Regions from separate parts of the Desulfosporosinus sp. BICA1-9 genome, predicted to be linked through region 1. Evidence: riboswitches for the same ligand, from Rfam matches in the RefSeq annotation. Region 1 holds a riboswitch; each other region holds the start of a gene.

The links. Region 1 has a riboswitch for cyclic di-GMP ahead of JL57_RS22750 (sigma factor-like helix-turn-helix DNA-binding protein). Riboswitches for the same ligand answer to the same signal wherever they lie in the genome.
Region 2: another riboswitch for cyclic di-GMP. It lies ahead of JL57_RS16865 (HD-GYP domain-containing protein); the one in region 1 lies ahead of JL57_RS22750 (sigma factor-like helix-turn-helix DNA-binding protein).
Region 3: another riboswitch for cyclic di-GMP. It lies ahead of JL57_RS06330 (methyl-accepting chemotaxis protein); the one in region 1 lies ahead of JL57_RS22750 (sigma factor-like helix-turn-helix DNA-binding protein).

Annotation. Positions count from the first base shown of each region.
Region 1 covers NZ_JUEE01000180.1:4,141-11,115, reverse strand. The annotation lists partial or broken gene JL57_RS22765 (group II intron maturase-specific domain-containing protein) at 1-336, shown strand, start outside; partial or broken gene JL57_RS22760 (group II intron reverse transcriptase/maturase) at 418-1,275, shown strand; gene JL57_RS22750 (sigma factor-like helix-turn-helix DNA-binding protein) at 1,739-2,326, opposite strand; cyclic di-GMP riboswitch class I at 2,701-2,788, opposite strand; gene JL57_RS22745 (cupin domain-containing protein) at 2,976-3,350, opposite strand; gene JL57_RS22740 (cyclase family protein) at 3,418-4,371, opposite strand; gene JL57_RS22735 (hypothetical protein) at 4,510-5,190, opposite strand; gene JL57_RS22730 (DeoR/GlpR family DNA-binding transcription regulator) at 5,451-6,215, shown strand; gene JL57_RS22725 (four-carbon acid sugar kinase family protein) at 6,312-6,975, shown strand, end outside.
Region 2 covers NZ_JUEE01000138.1:65,637-72,611, reverse strand. The annotation lists partial or broken gene JL57_RS16870 (SNF2 helicase associated domain-containing protein) at 1-2,495, opposite strand, end outside; cyclic di-GMP riboswitch class I at 2,814-2,898, shown strand; gene JL57_RS16865 (HD-GYP domain-containing protein) at 2,958-4,040, shown strand; gene JL57_RS16860 (hypothetical protein) at 4,209-4,796, shown strand; gene JL57_RS16855 (phosphatase) at 5,040-5,810, shown strand; gene JL57_RS16850 (aspartate kinase) at 5,987-6,975, shown strand, end outside.
Region 3 covers NZ_JUEE01000046.1:88,157-95,131, forward strand. The annotation lists gene JL57_RS06310 (NAD(P)/FAD-dependent oxidoreductase) at 1-24, shown strand, start outside; gene purB (adenylosuccinate lyase) at 125-1,423, shown strand; gene JL57_RS06320 (adenylosuccinate synthase) at 1,592-2,875, shown strand; tRNA gene JL57_RS06325 (tRNA-Lys) at 2,953-3,029, shown strand; cyclic di-GMP riboswitch class I at 3,276-3,360, shown strand; gene JL57_RS06330 (methyl-accepting chemotaxis protein) at 3,506-5,275, shown strand; tRNA gene JL57_RS06335 (tRNA-Glu) at 5,559-5,634, shown strand; tRNA gene JL57_RS06340 (tRNA-Phe) at 5,787-5,862, shown strand; gene JL57_RS06345 (PhoH family protein) at 6,156-6,815, shown strand; tRNA gene JL57_RS06350 (tRNA-Gly) at 6,924-6,975, shown strand, end outside.

The sequences.
Region 1 (6,975 bases):
AGCCCAGCTGTGAGTAACAAAGCAGCCACGTACATGCGGCAAACCATTCGACAGTGGAGGATACATCTGAAACCAGGCTTAAAGTTAGAGGATATCGCTCGTGAGGTAAATCCAGTTCTACAAGGATGGATTAACTATTACGGACGCTTTTACAAATCCCAAATGTACCCAGTACTGCGGCACATGAACAATGCTTTGGTTCAATGGGCTAGGAGAAAATACAAAAAGCTGGAAATCCATAAGACAAGGGCGGAAAACTTTTTGGGAAACATAGCCAAGCGAGAACCCAAACTTTTCGTCCATTGGAAGATGGGAATCAAGCCAACGGCTGGATGATGGGAGCCGTGATGAGCTGAGAGGTTCAAGTCCGGTTCTGAGAGGGCCTGGGCGGTGTGATTCCCCCGGGCTACTCACCTTCTGATTGGCTTGATTGCTCCTAAAGCCTATGCAGTCGACTTGAAACAGAAAATCAAGGAATTCCTGAAAAACGAACTCTGCCTGAGGTTAAGTGACGAGAAAACCAAAATCACACATGCCGCAGATGATGACGTGCCCTTTCTCGGATATATCATCCGCAAGGGCTCTGTCAAACACAGTAAGTTTCAAAGCGACCCTTTTGATCCAACCCTCCGTATCTACATGAATACGGAGGGCATCCTGAAAAAGCTACGTGAAAACGGTATGTGTAAAGGCAACGGTTATCCCATTGGTATCACTCGCCTCCTTAGAGAATCTCCGGAAGAAATCATCAAGTATGGCAACCAGGTACTCCGTGGACTCCTGACTCAGCAACGCGGCTGTGCAAACTTCTACCTGGGCTCCCGCATCCAATACATCGTGCAGTTCTCAATCGCTAAAACTCTGGCGCGCAAATTTGACATCAGCTTAAAGAAAGTGTTCGCCCGGTACGGCAAAGCTCTCTTGGTCAATTACACAAATGCCAAAGGTAAAGCCTGCTCTGTCAGTCTGGCACTGTACAAATCTTTGGCGAGAAAAAACGACTTCTTCGCTAAAATCAAGTCGGCAGTTAATTCATTTGACTTACCAAAGTTTAACTTGATGGACCAGCTTTCCCGTGTATGCTACATCTGCGGCAATCCGCATTCAAATGTCAACATGTATCACCGGAAAACGAAGAAGAAGCTCGACAAGCCCTACGCACCGATTGTCACTGTCATGCTGGACATCAACCGGCGTCAGATACCCCTTTGCGGACACTGCTTTGCTAATGTCGAAGCTGGCAGGTTCCAGCTTAATCAGCTGAAACGACGATAACCCATTTGGAATATGGAGAGCCGTGTGCGGTCAAAGCCGCCTGCACGGTTCGGGAAGGGGCGGGTTACTTTGCTAATCCGCCTATTTCATTATTTTGAATTTAATCTCAGAAGGATACGGCAGGACGGAAAAAGTCCATCCTGCCGCATAGTTTCTAAGATCAAAAAATGATCTGCTTGTTCTTCATTACGAATTGCCGCTTCTATTCGACACTACTTCCCGAAGCGAAAAAGCCTTGCGGCTCTCAGGGCGGCAGCATAAACGGTTTGCCGGTTAAGCAAACACCATAGGAATTTCACCTCTCCCAGGATCTCTGCGAGCCGCCCCCATTGCTTGAGTCTCTGGCTGGACTGAAGTAGCATTATCACTGTCCATTTCATTGCGAAACAGTCCACCACAGACTGTTTTATGACCGGGTGTTTCCGCTCGTCACCTTCGATGCCATCGGTTCGACGGATGAAATTCATCCGCAGGCAGTCTTGGCGCGCCCGTCAACGTCGCTGCCGCTTTTCACACGGCTGGACAGCTCATGTATTTGTGCTGCCGGATATGAAATTTTCAAAGAACAATAGGGGAATAAAAAAAATCCCCTCACTTCTTTAGGAAAAAAAGTGAGGGGTTGGACGGAAAATTTTTTTATTTCTAAAAGTTTTTTTAGCTTGCCAAGAGCCCTGACCTTTCGGTCATGTAACGTCATGCGCGGAATACCAGTTTCCGCAGCCAATTGATGCTCGCTTTTTTCGAGGTAAAACAGCGCTATAATCAGCTGGCGTTCAGCTTCATCTAGCTGCAGCAGACATTGTTCAAGCCTTGTAACCATATCGCGCTGAACAATTTCATCCTCCATGGAATCCTCTGCAGTAGAAATTATGTACCCCACGGAGATGCCTTTCTCATTGCAGCCTTCAAGCGAGATATTGTTATACTCCGCCAGCTTGTCCAGGTACTTCTCCCTGTCCCGGCAGTGGTAATAGGCTTTGTAGACCTCCTTGGCCACTGTGACGCGCGTCCCTCTAACCAATAGGGTATATTTTTTATCATGGTTGTCCATGAAGCTTGTCCTCCATTTCATGATTTTTAAAATCTGGAAATGAAGAACAAGCGGAGGGGAGCGGCATAAAATGGAGCGGCCGGTTTTATATAAAAAAACGCCCATTTGGAAACATGCCAAATGAGCGTTAAGGATGCTGTGTATTTTATTTTTTCGCGCGTTTAGCTCTGCCCGGCAGTTCAGAATCGGGCTTACCGCAAATAGTTTATCGTATGCCATGATGCAAAGAGCATAGATATCCGCGTCATCACGCCAGGCCACTATTCGGTAGCGACTGATAATTTTTTATTACATACTGAGAAAGCATAAAAATAGCCTCCAAACTCGTAAGCTCGGAGGGCTTCGACAGGTATTTAGGCATAGAAAGAGACCCGCTTGGCAGCCAGGCTGTCATAATGCATTTGCATAGTAGACCCTATGACTTTGCGTCCTTACCTTTCGGTAAGTTTGCCTAATATTTCATTTTTTCATAAACACATCATTCTAGATTAATGTGTAATTGAAACGATTATTATGCTGTTATAAGATAATTCATTATCAGCCATTGCAGTATCGGCTTTGTGCATGTAATTTGCGACCCTTATAATTCAAGTCATCTAGATAGATCAACTCTGTCTTAACTTTATATTTTAGAATGCTGATATATTGTTCAGTCACCGGTCGGCGTAACCGAATCTGCTTCCACCATTAAAACAGCTGTAGGTTCTTTTACATAAGGCCGATGCAAAATGCCTTTAGGAATTGTAATACCCTCATGTGTTTGCAGTGTAAGGGTTTTATCTTCAAGTTCAATATGCAATTGACCTTTCACAACAAAGAAAAACTCATCCTCATTATCATGTTTGTGCCAGTGGAATTCACCTTCGTTAAAAACGCCTAGCCTCACTAAACTATCATTCACCTTGCTTAAGGTTTGATTGAACCACTTTTCTTTACATGCATCAATAAGCTCAGGCACTTTTATAAGATCAAGAAAATCGAATTTTGCACCCATATTGATCGCATATTTGTTTTGTTCACTCATAATATCCTCCTTAAATTTTTATTTTTATAGAAGTTTAACTTCCGCATGCCGGTTTATAATCTGCTTTTCATTTAATCACCACGGGGTTTACGGGACTTGCCGTCGCCCAGTGAATCATTAAAGGTGACGCCACATAAAGTCCGTTATACTTACCGTCTTTCTCACAATCTTCAGCCCATTGTTCCAACCAATGTGCCTCTATGAAAACAATGCCAAGATTTCTGCTGAGAGCCGCGTGCATTGCATTATAAATCCCAGTCTCCGGGCAGGGGATCATTTCGTTGCCTAATGTATCTGTTCCAAATACGGAAATTTCCATTTCATAGAACCATCTGATAAGGTTTTCATCATAATTTATACCCGGCTCGGCAAAGTCCTTATAGAAGCTTTCCGGACCTTCATTGAAGAATAGATTGAATATCCCCGTTCTGATCAAGACTATATCGTACTTTTTTATTTCTAGCTTCTGGTAGTCTGCTGTTTCAATCAAATCTTCCAGTGTGATCCTCGTATGCATTTTCAGGTAAGGTACTTTTTTATATCTTGCTATATCCAATAGAACTACGTGCCCGACAATTCCTCTCTCTGCAATGGGCCGGATACTGGCTTTTTTGATCCCTCCAATCGAATTGGCCGCTGCATTGTAGCCGTTCCAGGCTTTATCAGCAAGCCAGGTATGCGCCAGAGCGTCGCAATGAGTTGTTCCATGGCAGTTTACAGTGATAATATCATCTGCATATTCAACACCACCCTTCCCGGCTATGACGGCACCGCTAAGATAATGACTTTTATCACGGCACATCCTATGCAATTCCTTCTCTCTGCCCGGCCAGTTCGGCGCTTTACCAGGGGAATTCAGCGCCATCATCAAAGTGAATGTTCTTCCGGATTCCACTGCTTTGACACCTCTTAAAATCTCACTGTCACTAAGAAAATTCAAGCCTCCTACCTCATCGTTGTCTCCCCATCTCCCCCAATTGTCAGGAAGTCCTTCGAAAAAATCCGCCGTCGCTTTAGACATTCCACACCTCCTTTGGTTGTATGCCGACCATGTTTTTTCAAGATACAATTTGCATTTATCAAATCAACGCTTCCAACTCCCGAATCTATTAACCTCCGGTCGAAACTGATAAGATAGAGGACAAACTGCATTATTTCTCTAGGACTTATTGCTCATAATCCCTTGGAGATAGCTCAAAACACATATCAAGTTTTTCCGGAAAGAAGCTGCATTCATGAATTGATGTGTGAATAATGCACTTCCGATTGTGAAACCCCAAGGCTGGATCTGATTTACAAAATTCAATCTGTCAAAACTGTTGATGCTGCCTGCGATCACCAAAGGGATTTTTACTGAGCGGGAGAATTGTGTAATTAGTTCTGCAGAGTTACCAAAGAAGCGGTAGGCCAGCAGATCAATACCATCCACCCCCAGCCCCTCAAGCCTTTTCGCATCCTCTATAATTTCCTCAATGGAGTTTCCGAGGATAGAGGGACTTCCCCAGACGTCACCACAGAAAGGAAAGTATTTGGTGCTGGAATTTTTGAGGAACTGCGCTACGGATGGAAAATATTTGGTGCCCAACAGGTAATCGATTCCGCATTCTATTGCGAGTTTGGCACCGGCCAGACATTCTTCCTCAGTGTAGCTTACAATTTCCATGTGCGTGACTTTTCCTGCAGCCTTGATTGCTTTTGCAAGGTCCTTCATTTCCTCCACCGGGAGCCCGATATTTTTAAAGCCCCAGTGACAGACCGGCAGGTCGGTGCAGGATTCAAACACCTCCTTTGCATTTGCAACAGTAACATCATTATGTGTGAGCATAACAATAAGCTTCATGCCTTATCCCCCTTTCGTTGACTATCCTTACTTAACTATCCAACAACAATATATAAAAAAGTGAGCTATATGTCAATAATTTGTCGCTCATAACGCTCAAAATTTACAATTTCGGTCATGATAATGATTGAAAGTTTGTCACATCGAGGCAACTATAATCCTCAATTTAAACCAGTTCGCTCAATTATTACGCACATAATAATTGACAAATGAGCGAATGTGAGTTATTTTATAAATAAAAAGCGAAAAAGAGGTACATTATGCGGTCAGACAGATTACAAACACTTCTATCATATATTGATCAACACGAATATGCTTCATTTTCAGAGCTTTGCAAGGAGTTCAAGGTATCGAGCGCCACAATGCGCAGGGACCTGAAAACGCTGGCTCAAAAAGGCTTGATTAAACGCATGCATGGTGCGGTGAAGTCTAAGATTGATGATCAGAAGTATGAGCCTCCATTATCCGAACGTATCAATATGAATATTGATGAGAAACGCCGCATCGCAGAACGGGCGATGGCGGAAATCAAAGACGGCGACAGCATCATCCTGGATTCATCCACTACTGTTTGTGAACTTGCTAAACTGCTTGCCGACAGCAACCTGAATATCACAGTGATGACAAATGATATCGAAATTGCTTATATACTTGCCCCACACCCCATCATAGAATTGATTGCTGTAGGCGGATACATCCGCAAAGGTTACTATACATCGATGGGTTTCTTTGCAGAAAACCTGTGGAAAGAGCTGCATGCAGACAAATTGTTTTTAGGTGTGGATGCGGTTGACCTGAAATATGGAATGATGAATTACCGTATCGAGGAGATGAGCTGTAAAAGGCTGATGATCGAACGCGCAAAGGAGTGCGTGGTGTTGTGCGACCATACCAAGTTTACTTCGTCCGCCGTTCTTCAAATATGTCCGTTTGATAAAGTAGATAAGGTTATCACCGGAACGGAATTGGATTTATCAATCATGAACGATATGCAGAGAATCGGTGTAGAGATTGTACGGGTTTGATTGATCAGCTGTTTGTTTCGGGCTCTCTCAAAAGGGCACTGCAATATCGGTTATAAAAGGAATGCTGTGACAACAGCCAAAGGGGGGAATGTATACATGTATAAAGCTGCGATTATTGCAGATGACTTTTCCAGTGTAACAGACTGTGGCGTACAGTTTGCAAAAAGAGGTCTCTCTACAATAGCAATGGCGGAAATGCCTAAGGGTAAATTCCCTTGCTGCGAGGTCTTGTCAGTGGATACGGACAGTCGTCCACTTCATAAGGAAGCTGCCTACCAAAAGGCAATGGGCGCTTCACTGTACTTGAAGAGGATCGGATGTGAGCGTATTTACAAGTCGGTGGATTCTACTCTGCGCGGGAATTTAGGAGCTGATATTGACGGGGTGATGGATGGGTTCAGTTATCCGATAGCCCTGGTAGCTCCGGCTTTTCCCTACTATGGCAGGACAACCGTTGACGGAGTTCACTACCTGAACGGCATACCCCTGTCGAAGAGCCCTGTTTCACTGGATCCCACCTGCCCGGCTCTGAAATCAGATCTTGTCAGGGTTTTAGACGGACAATCGAAACGCAAGGTTGCCCACATTCCTCTCGTGCAGGTACGTGAACCTTCAGTTATATTCCAGACGAAGATTCGGCAATTGGCTGCCCAAGGGATTGGACTGGTAGTTTTAGATGTCGAATCGGAACAAGACCTTGAAACTATTGCGGCGCATTCTGCAAATCTACCTGATTGCCTGGTTGTAGGTTCTACCGGCC
Region 2 (6,975 bases), on a different contig from region 1:
TTCAATCGCCTTAGAATGAAAGGGTTAATATGTCGACTTAGTTCGGTAAGAATATTTGAGTCTTCCCCTTTAATTATGGGGATTTCAAATTTTTTGCGGAAGTCCTGGTGGGAGAGGAGATAACCAGGCATAATAAAATTAAAGAGGGACCAAAGTTCGGAAAGCGAGTTTTCAATGGGCGTCCCGGTAAGTGCAAAATAGCTTTTGGCCTTAATTTGCTGGACAGATTTTGCGTTCAGAGTTTGTGGGTTTTTGGTGTGTTGGGCTTCATCCAAAAAACAGTAGGAAAAGTCTAATTTAGCAAATTCATCGATGTCCCGCCGAAGTATAGGATATGAAGTAACGACTAGATCACACTGATCATCTATTTCGGACAATTGCGTCTGTCTTTCCTGGGGATTGCCCTCCACGACAAGGACTCGAAGAGTAGGGGTGAATTTCTTCGCTTCTTCTTGCCAGTTATAGATCAACGAGGTGGGAGCAATAACCAAAGCAGGGGCAGAGGTGGTCAATTTTGCGGATAGAATGAAGGCCAGAACTTGCAAAGTCTTACCCAGCCCCATATCGTCGGCGAGGATTCCTCCAAGACCATAGGATGCTAATGTTTTAAGCCATTGAAATCCAGTCTTCTGGTAGTCTCTTAAGATATGATGCAACTCATCAGGTATTTCAAATTCTCCGTCTTGAGGCTCTAAGATGCTTTGCACTAATTGCTTAAAGGCTTTATTGCGTTGCACTCCAGGTAAGTTGGCTTGGCGCAGAAAGCTATCTATATACATGGCACGGTACTTAGGCAGATTGAGCAGTTTTTCATTCAGATCTGAGGCTTTAAGGTCTAAATTTTCAATGAGTTGGGCGACAGCGTTCATCTCCGGCTGATTTAGATCGAGGAAAGATCCATCGCGAAGGCGATGGTATTTTTTCTTTAAATGTAGAGAATGAAAGATATCCGATAATTCATTTTGATCGATATCAGTATATTGAAAGGATATTTCCAAGATATCTAAAGTTTCGTCTAAGCGAACTTGGCCGGAAAACGTCGTAGAGGTGCGGATTTTGAGCCTGAATTGATCCGAATAATAGAGTTCTGCAAGGTCTCTCAGTTGAGGAAGCCAATTGACGGTAAAATCAAAGATTTTATCATCGTCTTCAAGGTAAATTTTCCCTTTAGATACGATAAAATCGGCGTGTTCCAGAATGTTGAGGATCATTCGTTCCTGATTGACAGAACGGATGAGAATAACATCGCTGGCAGCGGACTCGTTACTAGTATCCCGGGTCGCAGAAAATGGATTAATGATGGTCTCTCCATAGTGGAATTCTAAACGAGCTGTGATGCCCATCTCGTTAGAACGATCAAAATAGATTTTGGCTTGTAAGCTTTCTTGAGTAAATTTATCTTCTAGGACAGGATCAATGATTACGGGACCTAATTTCCCGATTAAGGGCAGGGCTTCTGAGGCGAAAAGCTCCTTCTGGGCTGCTGGAATCACAATATTGGTCACGGATCCTTGGCGAAGGGCTGACAGGAGAGGTAAAAGGAGTTCTTTTTGGTTGGGGGAAGCTTGATGGATTTTAGCTTGGTAAACGTAGTAACTCCCATCATCCGTCAGTTGGAGGGGCATTTCTTCAGTTTCGAGTGTTAATGCCAGATCCTGACCTTGTGATTGGAGGGAAAATTCGATGGGTAGCCCATGCCGAATAATTTGAGTGGGTGTGGGAGGGGGAGCTTCAAAGCTCCAAGAAAACACTTTATCCCCCAAAGCGTCTAAAAACTTAGTTAAATAATAGCCCGTCAAGGGTAACAATTTTTGATTGAGCACGGTTGTCGCGTAAAAGGGCCCTTGCATCTCGATTATGGCTGAATGTTGGTCATTCATTTCTTGAAGCATGGCAATTACCCTACGATCTTCCTCTTTGAAAGTTTGTCTCGTAGGTTCCAGGGTAAATTGCTTACCAAATTCTAGCGAGCGGCCTGATTTAAGCGCAGTAAGAAATTGTCCGATATCTTTTACAACATAGAGTCGCTGCAGACCTACTCTAAGTTGTAGATGTGTAGAAAGCCGATGGCTGGGCAGGGTTTGGAGTTCCATGTTTAGAGTCAGTTCTTCATAAGGAGTTTCCTGTCGTTGATTCGCAAAAACAGTGAGAAGCTCATCAACCACGCGGCTTTGAACGACAGGGTCTGTCCAAGCTGACGGTAATTTTTGTTGGGCTGTTTTTAAGACGGCGATAACATGTTTGCAGGCTCCTGGATAGTCTTTGAAGGCTGGGCATGTGCAGCGATATGAGCGTACGGAGTTGTCCCTCTCGAAGGCTAGTTGAACAACATAGCGTAAACCTCCGATGACAGAAGCGTTTATTAGGCCTTTATCGGGGGAAAAACTGAAATTGTAGACTCTACCAGCCGCGTAATAGGAAAGCCCTTTTTTATATACACGATCATTATCCGCTAGATCTTGAATTATTTGTTCAGAGAGGTAAAAGCGAGGCATGAATATACTCCTTTGGCAGTAATATTTGCTGAGTTAGATAGGGGTATCAGTTAAGAATATCATAGTTTGAGTCTACTCGTCTAATTTAGGGGCCAGAGAGTTGATCTGAGTTGTTCTTTGCTCAATTTACTGATGATAAATCTAGCGACGGATCGTTGAAAATGATGGAATGAATAATTTAATATTATGATAAGATTGTATTATATTGTATATTATTGTTGTGTGTGATATATTAGCGAAGGTATATCCTATAGGCCTAAAGGCCTGCTTTAGGTCATGTTTTCTGTGATGTATTAGGCCATGATCAATTTAATACCTCTGCGATAACGGCAAACTCAGTGAGAACTGAGGGCGCAAAGCCACGGGTCTTAACACATTATGGTGAAGAAAGCCGGATATCGAAAAAACTTGTCGCCGTATACTTATTTGGCGTCTTTTGTTGTATAAGGAGGAAAGTTGGTTTTGATAACAAAGTTGGAACCCCTAACAATGAACAGCTTTGAAATTGGAGAACTTTCAGAGCTTGATCTATATGATATACAAGGAGTATTGTTGTTATCTAAAGGTAAGCCAATTACCACAAAAATCCATGAACTTCTTCTCCAACGAAAGTTATATACTTTACAATATGATTTGGAGAATTCTCATCCTCCCAATGAAGAACGTAGATTTCCTTCCTCGGAGTACCGTTTTATCGTAGGCTATGTTCGCAAAGTCTTTGAAAGCGTCTGCCTTTTTAGCTCTACACGTTTAATCGATTCGTTTGCTATTGTTGATAAAATTATCAACGAGTTAGAAGGAAATTCCCGTGTCTATATAGATTTTAATGAATTTCGAAACTTTGATAATTATACATATATTCATTCCGTAAATGTTGCGTTATTAGCTACTCTAGTAGGGTTGAAAATGGGGTTTTCAGGACAAAAACTAAGAACTTTATCTATGGGTGCGATGTTTCATGATTTGGGTAAAAGTTCTTTGCCCCTTGAAATACTGAATAAACCTTCGGGCTTAAATAGAGAAGAATTTACGATTATTAAAAAGCATCCAGAGATGGGTGAGGAAATGCTTAAATACTCCAATATCTCAAAGGAGATTCTCAGCATAGTCCGTCATCATCATGAACGTTGGAATGGCGAGGGCTATCCGGATGGTTTAAGACAGAGAGCTATTACGACTAATGCACAAATCGTTGCAGTTGCTGACGTTTTTGATGCCCTTGTTGCGGATCGACCCTACCGCAAAGGGTTGCCCCCCTATCACGCTTTAGAAATCATCGTGGCTGGTTCCGGGAAAGATTTTGATCAAGAGATTGTACACTGTTTTGAACAGTGTTTAATACTTTATCCGCAAGGTTCTATAGTTACCTTAAATACAGGTGAAATGGGTACAGTCGTCGGTATTCATTACAATTATCCGAGTAGACCTCTCATAAGAATTTTTTTTGATAAAAACGGAAAATTCGTTAACGAGGAACTAATCTGCGATTTGCTCAAGGATTTAACCAGGTTTGTGCAATCGGTCAGTTTTAACCACGTTACTTAGAGAATGAAGGAGACTGATGGCTCGTTATTTCGGTGTCGAAAATTGTATACAGTTTGATTGCAGGAAAAATGTGCACTTGCGCAGAAACAGTGATAGAATAATTAGATAATCAAAGTGTAAACAATCAACCAGACAAGCTGGCATATGAAGCTTTGGGGGGGATGTTCCGTGCTTATTACCTGCGATAACAACATGCAAATGGGCTATATCTACCTTATGCCTAATCAAACGACTGACGAGTATACCCTCGAGAAAAGCGATATCGGGCTTTACTATGATGTGAACAGTCTTAGCATTCCAAGAATTAAATGGCATAGCATGGGTCAAAGTTTGAGTCAAATGCGTTTGGCAACGAAGACGTATAGAGAGTCAGTGGATAAATCGTTTCATTGTGAATATTGGAATGACCTAGATAGTGAAGGCTACATGATGGGAATCGAATTGTATTTAACTGAAGAAACCTTTTTACCGTTAGTGGCCCATCAGGCCTTTAAGCTTTACGATATACGATGGCGGAACAGTGATTTCAGGATGCTTACGCTAGATGCCTATCATGATGTTCTGAATAAAAACAATGTTATCTATCCTTTAACCTCTGAAAAAGATGCTTTTGTGATCGTTGCTATTGATCCATCATCAAAAATCGGGAAGATAATGGCGCTGATTTCTGCAAGGGATGATTTATATCCCATCAATTATTTGAGAAACCCATTGTTTATGTTAGCAAATTCAAGCCGCTATCTAAGTCGGGATTAGTATCAAACTAGAGATAGGAATAGGCCACGACGAGGTCGTGGCCTATTCCTATTGCAGGTCTCTTTTTCCTATATTATAGTTAAGCAGTAAAGAAAATTTAAAAGCGATGATCTATTAATATTTTAACAGATCTTTAACCACAGCATAATTTGGACTTTACACACAAAGTATAATATAGAATGAACTAAAGATATTAAGATCCAAACCAAGGTTTGCCTGATAATATAAAATGAGGTGATTAAAATGGAACTATTGGTTGACTTGCATACTCATACCATAACAAGTGGACATGCCTACAGTACTATTACTGAAAATGCGCAAGCAGCCTCTCGCAAAGGGCTCAAATTGATGGGAATGACGGACCATGGTCCAAGTATGCCAGGTGCACCTCATCTGTACCATTTTGGTAATTTGTCAATTCTTCCTGATGAGATTTTTGGGGTGAAACTATTGCCAGGGGTTGAAGCAAATATTACGAACTATGAAGGTGAGTTAGATATGCCCATCCCTTATTTAGCTAAGCTGAAGCTGGTTCTTGTTGGGCTTCATCCGATCTGCTATCCCGGAGGGACAGGTGAACAAAATACTCAAGCCTTTATAAAAGCGATGGAAAACCCATATACGGATATGATGGTTCATCCGGGACGTCCACATTTTGAAATGGATCTTGAGCGAATTGCCTATGCCTCGGCTCTTTTAAATGTTCCGGTTGAGATAAACAATAGTTCACTTTCCACAATCAAAGAAAAAAGTGGAGCCCTTGAGAATTGCCGTTTTATTGCCCGTTATATGGCCAAGTTCAAAGGCCCCGTGATTTTAGGCAGTGATGCACATTTTTGGGATCGAGTCGGTGAATTCGGTGAAGCCCTAGAATTAGTTCGTGAGGCAGGGATTTCTCAGCACCAGATTCTTAACACTTCACCTGAGCGAGTGCTGGATTACTTGGCGACACGTCGTAAACATAGACCACTCATTGATCCATTATCGCCTAAATCGCAGCTAAGCATTGCTTAGAGTGAGGTTGGCTTTTCCTTTTTGCAGCGGAGGGATTCGACTTATTAGAGGAGCTACTCTGACTTTCTTCCTGCTAATCCGCAATGAATTTCGCAAGAGTTGAAGGAATATCCCAAATTCTGACGAATAATGCTTGAATGGAGAAAAAGAAACAGAAGAGGGGTTCGGATTTTATTATGCTAACTGTAGAAAAAATCGGTGGTACATCAATGCTCCAATTTCAGACTGTGCTTAATGACATAATTGGCTTCCCAAGTTCAGAAGATTTTCGTTATGGTAGGGTGTTTGTCGTCTCTGCCTATGCAGGGGTAACAAATATGCTGCTTGAAGATAAAAAGACTAAAGCTGCGGGAATCTACCAACGTTTTATCAAAGGGGAAGATTATGAAACGGCCATGGATGAGCTATTAAGTGAGGCCCTTAAACTTAATGATACATTTATCGACCTAGGTTTAAACCCTAAAGTTTGCCGAGTATTCATAGTAGAACGTGTTATGCAGACAAAAGCCTATCTGAATAGTATGGAGGATATTATTGCTTCCGGGTATGTTGGAAGAGACAGTATCTACTCGGCGGCTAGGGAGTTACTGGCATCGATCGGTGAAGCTCATTCCGCCTTTAACACGGTGAATATCCTGCGCAATAACGGTATTCTCGCGGAGTTGGTAGATTTAACGGGCTTCCGTGATTCTAAGCAACTCTCGATCAGCGATCGTATAGAAAAATCCTTTAAGAACGTTAATCCTCACGAAGCAATCATCGTTGCTACTGGATATACCAAAGGGACTGAAGGGATTATGAGGCAATACGAAAGAGGGTACTCAGAAATTACCTTTTCTAAAATTGCAACTCACCTAGCTGCGGATGAGGCAATTATCCACAAGGAGTATCATTTATCATCAGCTGATCCTAAAATTGTGGGTGTCGATAAAGCTATTCCGGTCGGTAGGACGAATTATGATGTTGCGGATCAACTTGCGGACATTGGAATGGAGGCTATCCATCCTAATGCGTCTAAGCCGTTAGAAATAGCAGGGATTAACCTGCGTATTAAAAATACCTTTGAACCTACCCACCCGGGAACTGTTATTTCCAATGATTATATAGGTCCTGAAGCGAAGATTGAAATCATTGCCGGGTCAGATAAAATTGTTGTTTTGGAAAT
Region 3 (6,975 bases), on a different contig from region 1:
CGGGATATCGTAGCTAAGTCATAAAGATTTTGCTTGACGTTCTCTCTTTGGATTGATGCTTTTGGTAGGTTAAAAATAGTACTTGTGATATTGAAGTCTACGAAATGACAGGGGGCGAAGTTTTTTGCTCGAAAGATATACTCACCCTGAAATGGGCAAGCTATGGCAAGATGGATATGAATATGAACGTTGGTTAGACGTTGAATTGGCCGTCGCTGAGGTTATGGCGAAACGAGGGGAAATACCTCAGCAAGCCATGGAGGAAATCCGAAAGTCGGCTAAAGTGAACCCTAAGCGGGTCTTAGAAATTGAGGCTGTGGTTCGGCACGATCTGATTGCCTTTTTACAGGCTGTTGTTGAAGAGATTGGGGAGGCTGGTAAATACCTTCATCTTGGATTGACGTCTTCAGATGTGAAGGATACCGGGTTAAGCCTTGTGTTAAGAGATTCAGGTCGGTTACTGAAGAGTGACTTGATAGCGTTGCGAGAGTCGTTAGCTAAGCGAGCGTTTGAAAGTAAATACACCGTGATGGTCGGCCGAACTCACGGCATTCATGCTGAGCCGCTAACCTTCGGATTGAAGCTCGCTTTGTGGATTGCAGAAATCGATCGTCAAGAAGAACGGCTTGATCAGGCGATTGTTTCTGTGAGTGCTGGAAAGATTTCTGGAGCAGTGGGAACATATGCCAACGTATCGCCTGATGTAGAGGAGGAAGTCTGTCTTCTCTTGGGGTTAGAGACGGCTTTAGTTAGTAATCAAATATTGCAACGGGATCGACACGCGCACTTTGTGTCTACGTTAGCCTTAATCGGAGGGACACTCGAAAAGATAGCAACAGAGATTCGCAATTTACAACGTACGGATATCCTGGAGGTTGAGGAATCCTTTGCAGAGGGGCAAAAAGGGTCCTCGGCGATGCCACACAAGCGCAATCCGATTGTGTGTGAACAGGTAGCGGGAATGTCACGGCTTCTACGTGGCAATGCATTAGCAGCCATGGAGAATATAGCGCTTTGGCATGAACGAGATATGACCCATTCCTCTGTGGAACGGATAATTCTTCCGGATAGTTGCCTTCTCTTGGATCATATGCTCCGTCAGATGACTAAGGTAATAACAGGTCTAAAGATTCGTGAGGATCAAATGAAACGTAATCTTCAGAAAACCTTTGGACTGACCTCTTCTCAACGTGTTCTCTTGGCCTTGGTCGAACACGGATGTATGAGAGAAGAGGCCTACGCCTGGGTTCAAGAGGATGCCTTTCAGGCTTGGGATCATGGTCAAGACTTTATTGAAGTTGTGACAGAGGATACACGAATTCTAAACTATTTAACCAAAGAAAAAATTCAGGGTTTGTTTGACTTAAAGTATCACCTGCGACACGTTGATGATATCTTTAAGCGACTAGGACTACAGGATTAAGGGACGCTGGCCAAGAATGGCCAAGTGTCCCTGTAGCCAAGACTCGAACAGGGATGTTCGAGATTAGAACACCGCCATGGATGGCAAGGTGTAGTGATAGCTAGATGCCGATGGCAAGGTGTCGTGATGGCGAGAAGGGACTCTTGAGAAAGTAAGGAGGAAAAATATATGGCAGCGGTTGTGTTAATTGGTTCTCAATGGGGAGATGAAGGTAAAGGTAAAATAACAGATTTTCTAGCCGAAAAAGCCAATGTCGTTGTAAGGTACCAAGGGGGAAATAATGCTGGACACACGGTTGTGGCGAACGGAGAAGAGTTCAAACTTCACCTAATTCCTTCGGGAATCCTTTACGAGGATAAAACTTGTGTCATTGGCAATGGTGTGGTGATTGATCCGCAGGTTTTGTTAGAAGAACTCAGTTATCTTGCCATACGAGGCATTAAGATCGGTAAGCTCCTTATTAGTAGCAACGCCCATATTATCATGCCCTATCACAGGGTACTTGATGGTTTGGAAGAAGAAGTACGCGCTGAGCACAAAATTGGCACAACGAAGCGTGGAATCGGTCCGGCCTATATGGATAAAGCTTCACGGATCGGAATCCGTGTGATTGATCTGATGGATAAAGAAGAGTTTGCTGACAAACTCAAACGAAATTTAACCGAAAAAAATAATTTGTTTGTCAAAGTCTATGGTAAGGAAGCGCTGAAGTTTGAGGATATTTATGAAACTTACCTTGGCTATGCAGAACAACTTCGTTCGATGGTCACGGACAGTTCTCTGGTAATCGACCAAAGCATTCAAGCGGGGGAGAAGGTGCTCTTTGAGGGTGCACAAGGCACCTTACTAGATATTGACCATGGGACTTACCCCTATGTGACATCTTCCCATCCAATAGCTGGAGGGGCTTGTATTGGTGCAGGTATTGGCCCAACTCGTATTAATCGCGTAATCGGGGTAATCAAGGCCTATACAACTCGCGTCGGAGAAGGTCCTTTCCCAACAGAACTTTTGGACGAGGTCGGAGAAGAAATTCAGAAGAATGGACATGAGTTTGGAACCACGACTGGACGAGCGCGTCGTTGTGGTTGGTTTGATGCGGTCATTGCCCGGTATGCTGTTCGAGTGAGTGGAATTTCCGACTTTGCCATTACGAAGCTTGATGTCCTTACGGGATTTGACACCTTGAAAATCTGCGTTGGATATAGCGTCAATGGAGAAATCATCCGTGAATTTCCCCAAAGTCAAAAGATATTTAAGCAATGTCAACCAGTTTATGAAGAAATGCCTGGTTGGCAAGAAGATGTGACTCATGTACGTCAGTTTGGAGACCTTCCTGAAGCAGCCCGAAATTATATTCTTCGAATTGAAGAGCTTTCAGGTATTCCGGCTACGTTGGTTGCCATAGGTCCAGGACGCGAACAAACCATTGTGCGCGGAGAAATCTTTTAATACAACAAATCTTTAAAAGTATTGACACTTGTGATGGATTAGTGTAATATCTAAATTCGTGGTACAAAACATCTTTCGGGCCATTAGCTCAGTCGGCTAGAGCACCTGACTTTTAATCAGGGTGTCCCGCGTTCGAGTCGCGGATGGCCCACCATTTTCAAAAAAGTGTTTGTAGGCGTAGTACTTGTCAAACATAAGATATAAACGGCAGAAGACAGTGATTTGGCACTATTGTTAAGTTGCTGTTTTTTGCTGTTTATTTCTTTGGTATTGTAAACATATTTTAGGGGAATAATAAATAATTTGTTGTAATAGAAAAGAAAATGTATTTAAAATTAATTCTACGTATGTTATAGTCAATATGATTCAAAAAATAAAGTCTTTTTTGCAAGCTAATAATAATTGACAAAGGCAAACTCGGTGAAAACCGAGGACGCAAAGCTTCGGGTCTTCCACGTTAGGGTGATGATAGCCGAGCCACCAATTTAGAACATTTCGCTTTCTATTTTGGGGAGCGATTTTGTTTTTTAACCGATCAGGTAGTTAATTTCCGGGAGGTCAAAGGGGCAATTGGAAAACCTATATATGTATTGGGGCCATAAATCAGAGTATGAGAAAGGGAGATAAAGGATGACTAAAATCAAATATCGTATTATTTTATTACTAGTAACGACGAGTTTAATTATGGGTTCTATTCTGGGTGGTTATAACATCTATAATGTGATAGTTGCAGAAAAAGCAAACATTACACAATATCGCGATACGTTATATGAACAGTTTGACCGGACCGTTAAACTGGAGGTCCAAACTGCTTATAGTTTAGTTCAAGATATCTATGATAGGCAGAAAAAAGGGGAATACACTCCAGAAGAGGCAAAGAAGACGGCAGCGGATCTTGTAAGAAATTTACGTTACGACCAAGAAAACTATTTTTGGATAGATACGACCGATGGAACAAACGTAGTTCTGCTAGGGCGAGAAGCTTCTGAAGGGAAATCACGTTATGAGGCCAAGGATAGTGAGGGTATACTTTTTGTTCAGGCGTTTATTGCGAACGGTAAACAAGCAGGCGGAGGCTATACGGATTATAGATTTGCAAAGCCAAATCAAACGGAAGCATTACCTAAAAGAAGTTATACCTTATTATTTGAGCCCTATAATTGGGTGATTGGAACGGGAAACTGGGTTGATGATATTGATACACTGGTTTTAGCAAAGCAAATGGAGCATGAAAATAAGACTAAACAAAGCATTATTTATACGATTGTCTCTATTTTACTGGCCCTGGGAGTTTCTCTTGTGACAGGAACAATACTAAGTAATAAAATCTCGAAACAAATTGCCCAAATGGCAACAAATGCTGATGAAATTGCCAAAGGTAATTTGAGAATAGGACAATTCGAAAATAATTCTAAAGATGAAATAGGGAATCTTGGTAGGGCTTTCCGGACCATGACCGACAATTTAATTAACCTTGTTCAACAAGTGTCATCGTCCTCAGCGCAAGTTGCAGCATCATCTCAACAATTGAGCGCAGGGGCAGAACAATCCGCCCAAGCGTCACAACAAGTAGCGATAGCTATCATGGAAGTTTCCGTTGGTGCAGAAAAACAACTAAATGCTGTTAATGATACATCGGCAATTGTTGAGCAGATGTCAGCGGGGATTCAGCAGATGCTGGAAAACGCCAAAATTGTAGTTAGGTCCTCGGAAAAAACGGCCCTTTCGGCGGCAGAGGGTAGTCAGGCAATCGATAAAACGATGCAACAAATGCTTAATATCGAAAGGACAGTGACAGGATCTGCTGATGTGGTCATGAATTTAGGAGAGCGTTCTAAAGAAATCGGGCAGATCGTAGATACCATATCAGGTATAGCATCCCAGACAAACCTTCTGGCCTTAAACGCTGCCATCGAAGCGGCGCGAGCCGGTGAGCAAGGGAGAGGTTTTGCTGTTGTTGCGGATGAGGTCCGAAAATTGGCCGAACAATCACAGGAAGCATCGAAACAGATAGCATTGCTGATTAATAGCATTCAACAAGACACTCAGAAAGCAGTGCTAGCGATGAACGAGGGAACACATCAAGTTAAGCTAGGGACAGAGGTCGCTGGAACGGCAGGACAAGCATTTAATGAAATATCGGGCTTAATTAACCAGGTTTCTTCACAGATTGAAGAAATTTCTGAGGAAATTCAGCAAATGGCTGTGGGGAGTGAAAGAATAGTTTCATCGATTGCGGATATTTATGAGACAAGTCGAGAAATCACGACCCAAACTCAGACTGTGTCTGCCGCGACAGAGGAACAATCGGCATCTGTTGAGGAAATAGCCTCTTCGAGTAACGTTTTAGCAACGATGGCCAATGAATTGCAAGAAACAGTAAAGAAATTTAATTTCTAACAAATCTATCAGGGATAGGCGTTGATCTTAATGTTCCTATCCCCTAACGCCAATGTCCATTAAGACCTTTGATCATCTGGATTTCTCATTTAAAGGATAGAGGCCTCCTTCGTTGCATGTATTGCTTTCGGGTGAGGCGACTTCGGTGAAAATTAATATCCTGCAGCAATAATAAATAAAACTAGGTTTACAAAGATAGATTAAAAGGTATTGACATGTCTAGAAAGATAGTGTAGAATTCATATTTGTGAGTGTCATTTATCTGATGACTGACCACTGAAGCGGCCCGTTGGTCAAGCGGTCTAAGACACCGCCCTTTCACGGCGGTTACACGGGTTCGAATCCCGTACGGGTCACCATACTCGATATACGAAGTTCGAAGCACGAGGTTCGACAAGTATTTCAACCAGCACTCATTAATTAAAGTTGCTAATCTTAGTTCGTATATGGAAGTCGTGGATGGTTATACACCCGATAGAATATCGAATTTCGAAAATCTAACATCGATTATGCCTCGGTAGCTCAGTCGGTAGAGCAGAGGACTGAAAATCCTCGTGTCGGCGGTTCGATTCCGTCCTGAGGCACCACTACTTATTATTTAATAAATCAGTTTAAATAATAAGAGTAAGCACCTAGACATCGCATTTCCTTAGATATTACCTATTAAAAATTAAATATATAATCGGTTCTGTTGATTTCCTTCAGGGAAAAATCAGGACTTTTTTTGTTGTAGCCGAATGGCTTAAACTGTAGAATGTAAATCTATTTAAGAGAAATAATAAGAGCGTGAGATTATTGATCATTTATTGATTCTGCCTAGAGCAGTAATAAACACGACAAGGATTAGGTGAGTACTATGCCACTACCAGAGAATAACTTATTGTTTGGTTTTGAGCCAAGGTTAACCGTTGAACAACGTGAGTACGTCAATGCTATTTTTGATAATCAGTTAGTAATGGTAAATGCCAAAGCAGGTACAGGAAAAACTACTCTCGCAGTCGCTTGCGCAAAAATCATTAAGAAACCTTTAACTTATATTTTTAATCCAGTTCAAGAATCTTCTATGGGGTTCAGACCTGGTACCCAATCCGAAAAAGAAAGCATTTACTATCAACCGCTTGTGGATGCTCTCTTAGAAATTAATGAAAATCCGACTCAATGCATTTATAATGAAGAATCATTGGCTAATGAAGCAATGCGCAGAAAAGTAAGTATTAAACGAGCAATGGATGGGGTTTGGTGTTACCCTAAAAGTCCCGTCTTCCTTAGAGGGACAAATCTTAAAGACATGACGATTATTATTGATGAGTGTCAGAACTTTTCTATTCAAGAGTTAAGGAAAATTTTAACTCGTGTTCATGATTCCTGTAAAATTATATGCATTGGACATTCGGGGCAAATTGACATCCCTGTATCAAAAAGTGGATTCGTTCCGTATATGGAACACTTTAAAGATCAGCCTTATTGCAAGATTGTTACTTTAACGAAGAACTTCCGTGGGGAGTTAGCTAACTGGGCGGATGCCTATCGAGCTCCATAAATCTAGATTGACATATTAGATCTTTACGCTTATAATTTTCTTTGTTGGGATAAGGGTAGCCGATGGTCTTATAGAGGCTTAATTGGACAAAACCCTTGGTAATATCATGCGGACGTGGCTCAGCGGTAGAGCATTGGCTTCCCAAGCCGAGGATCGCGAG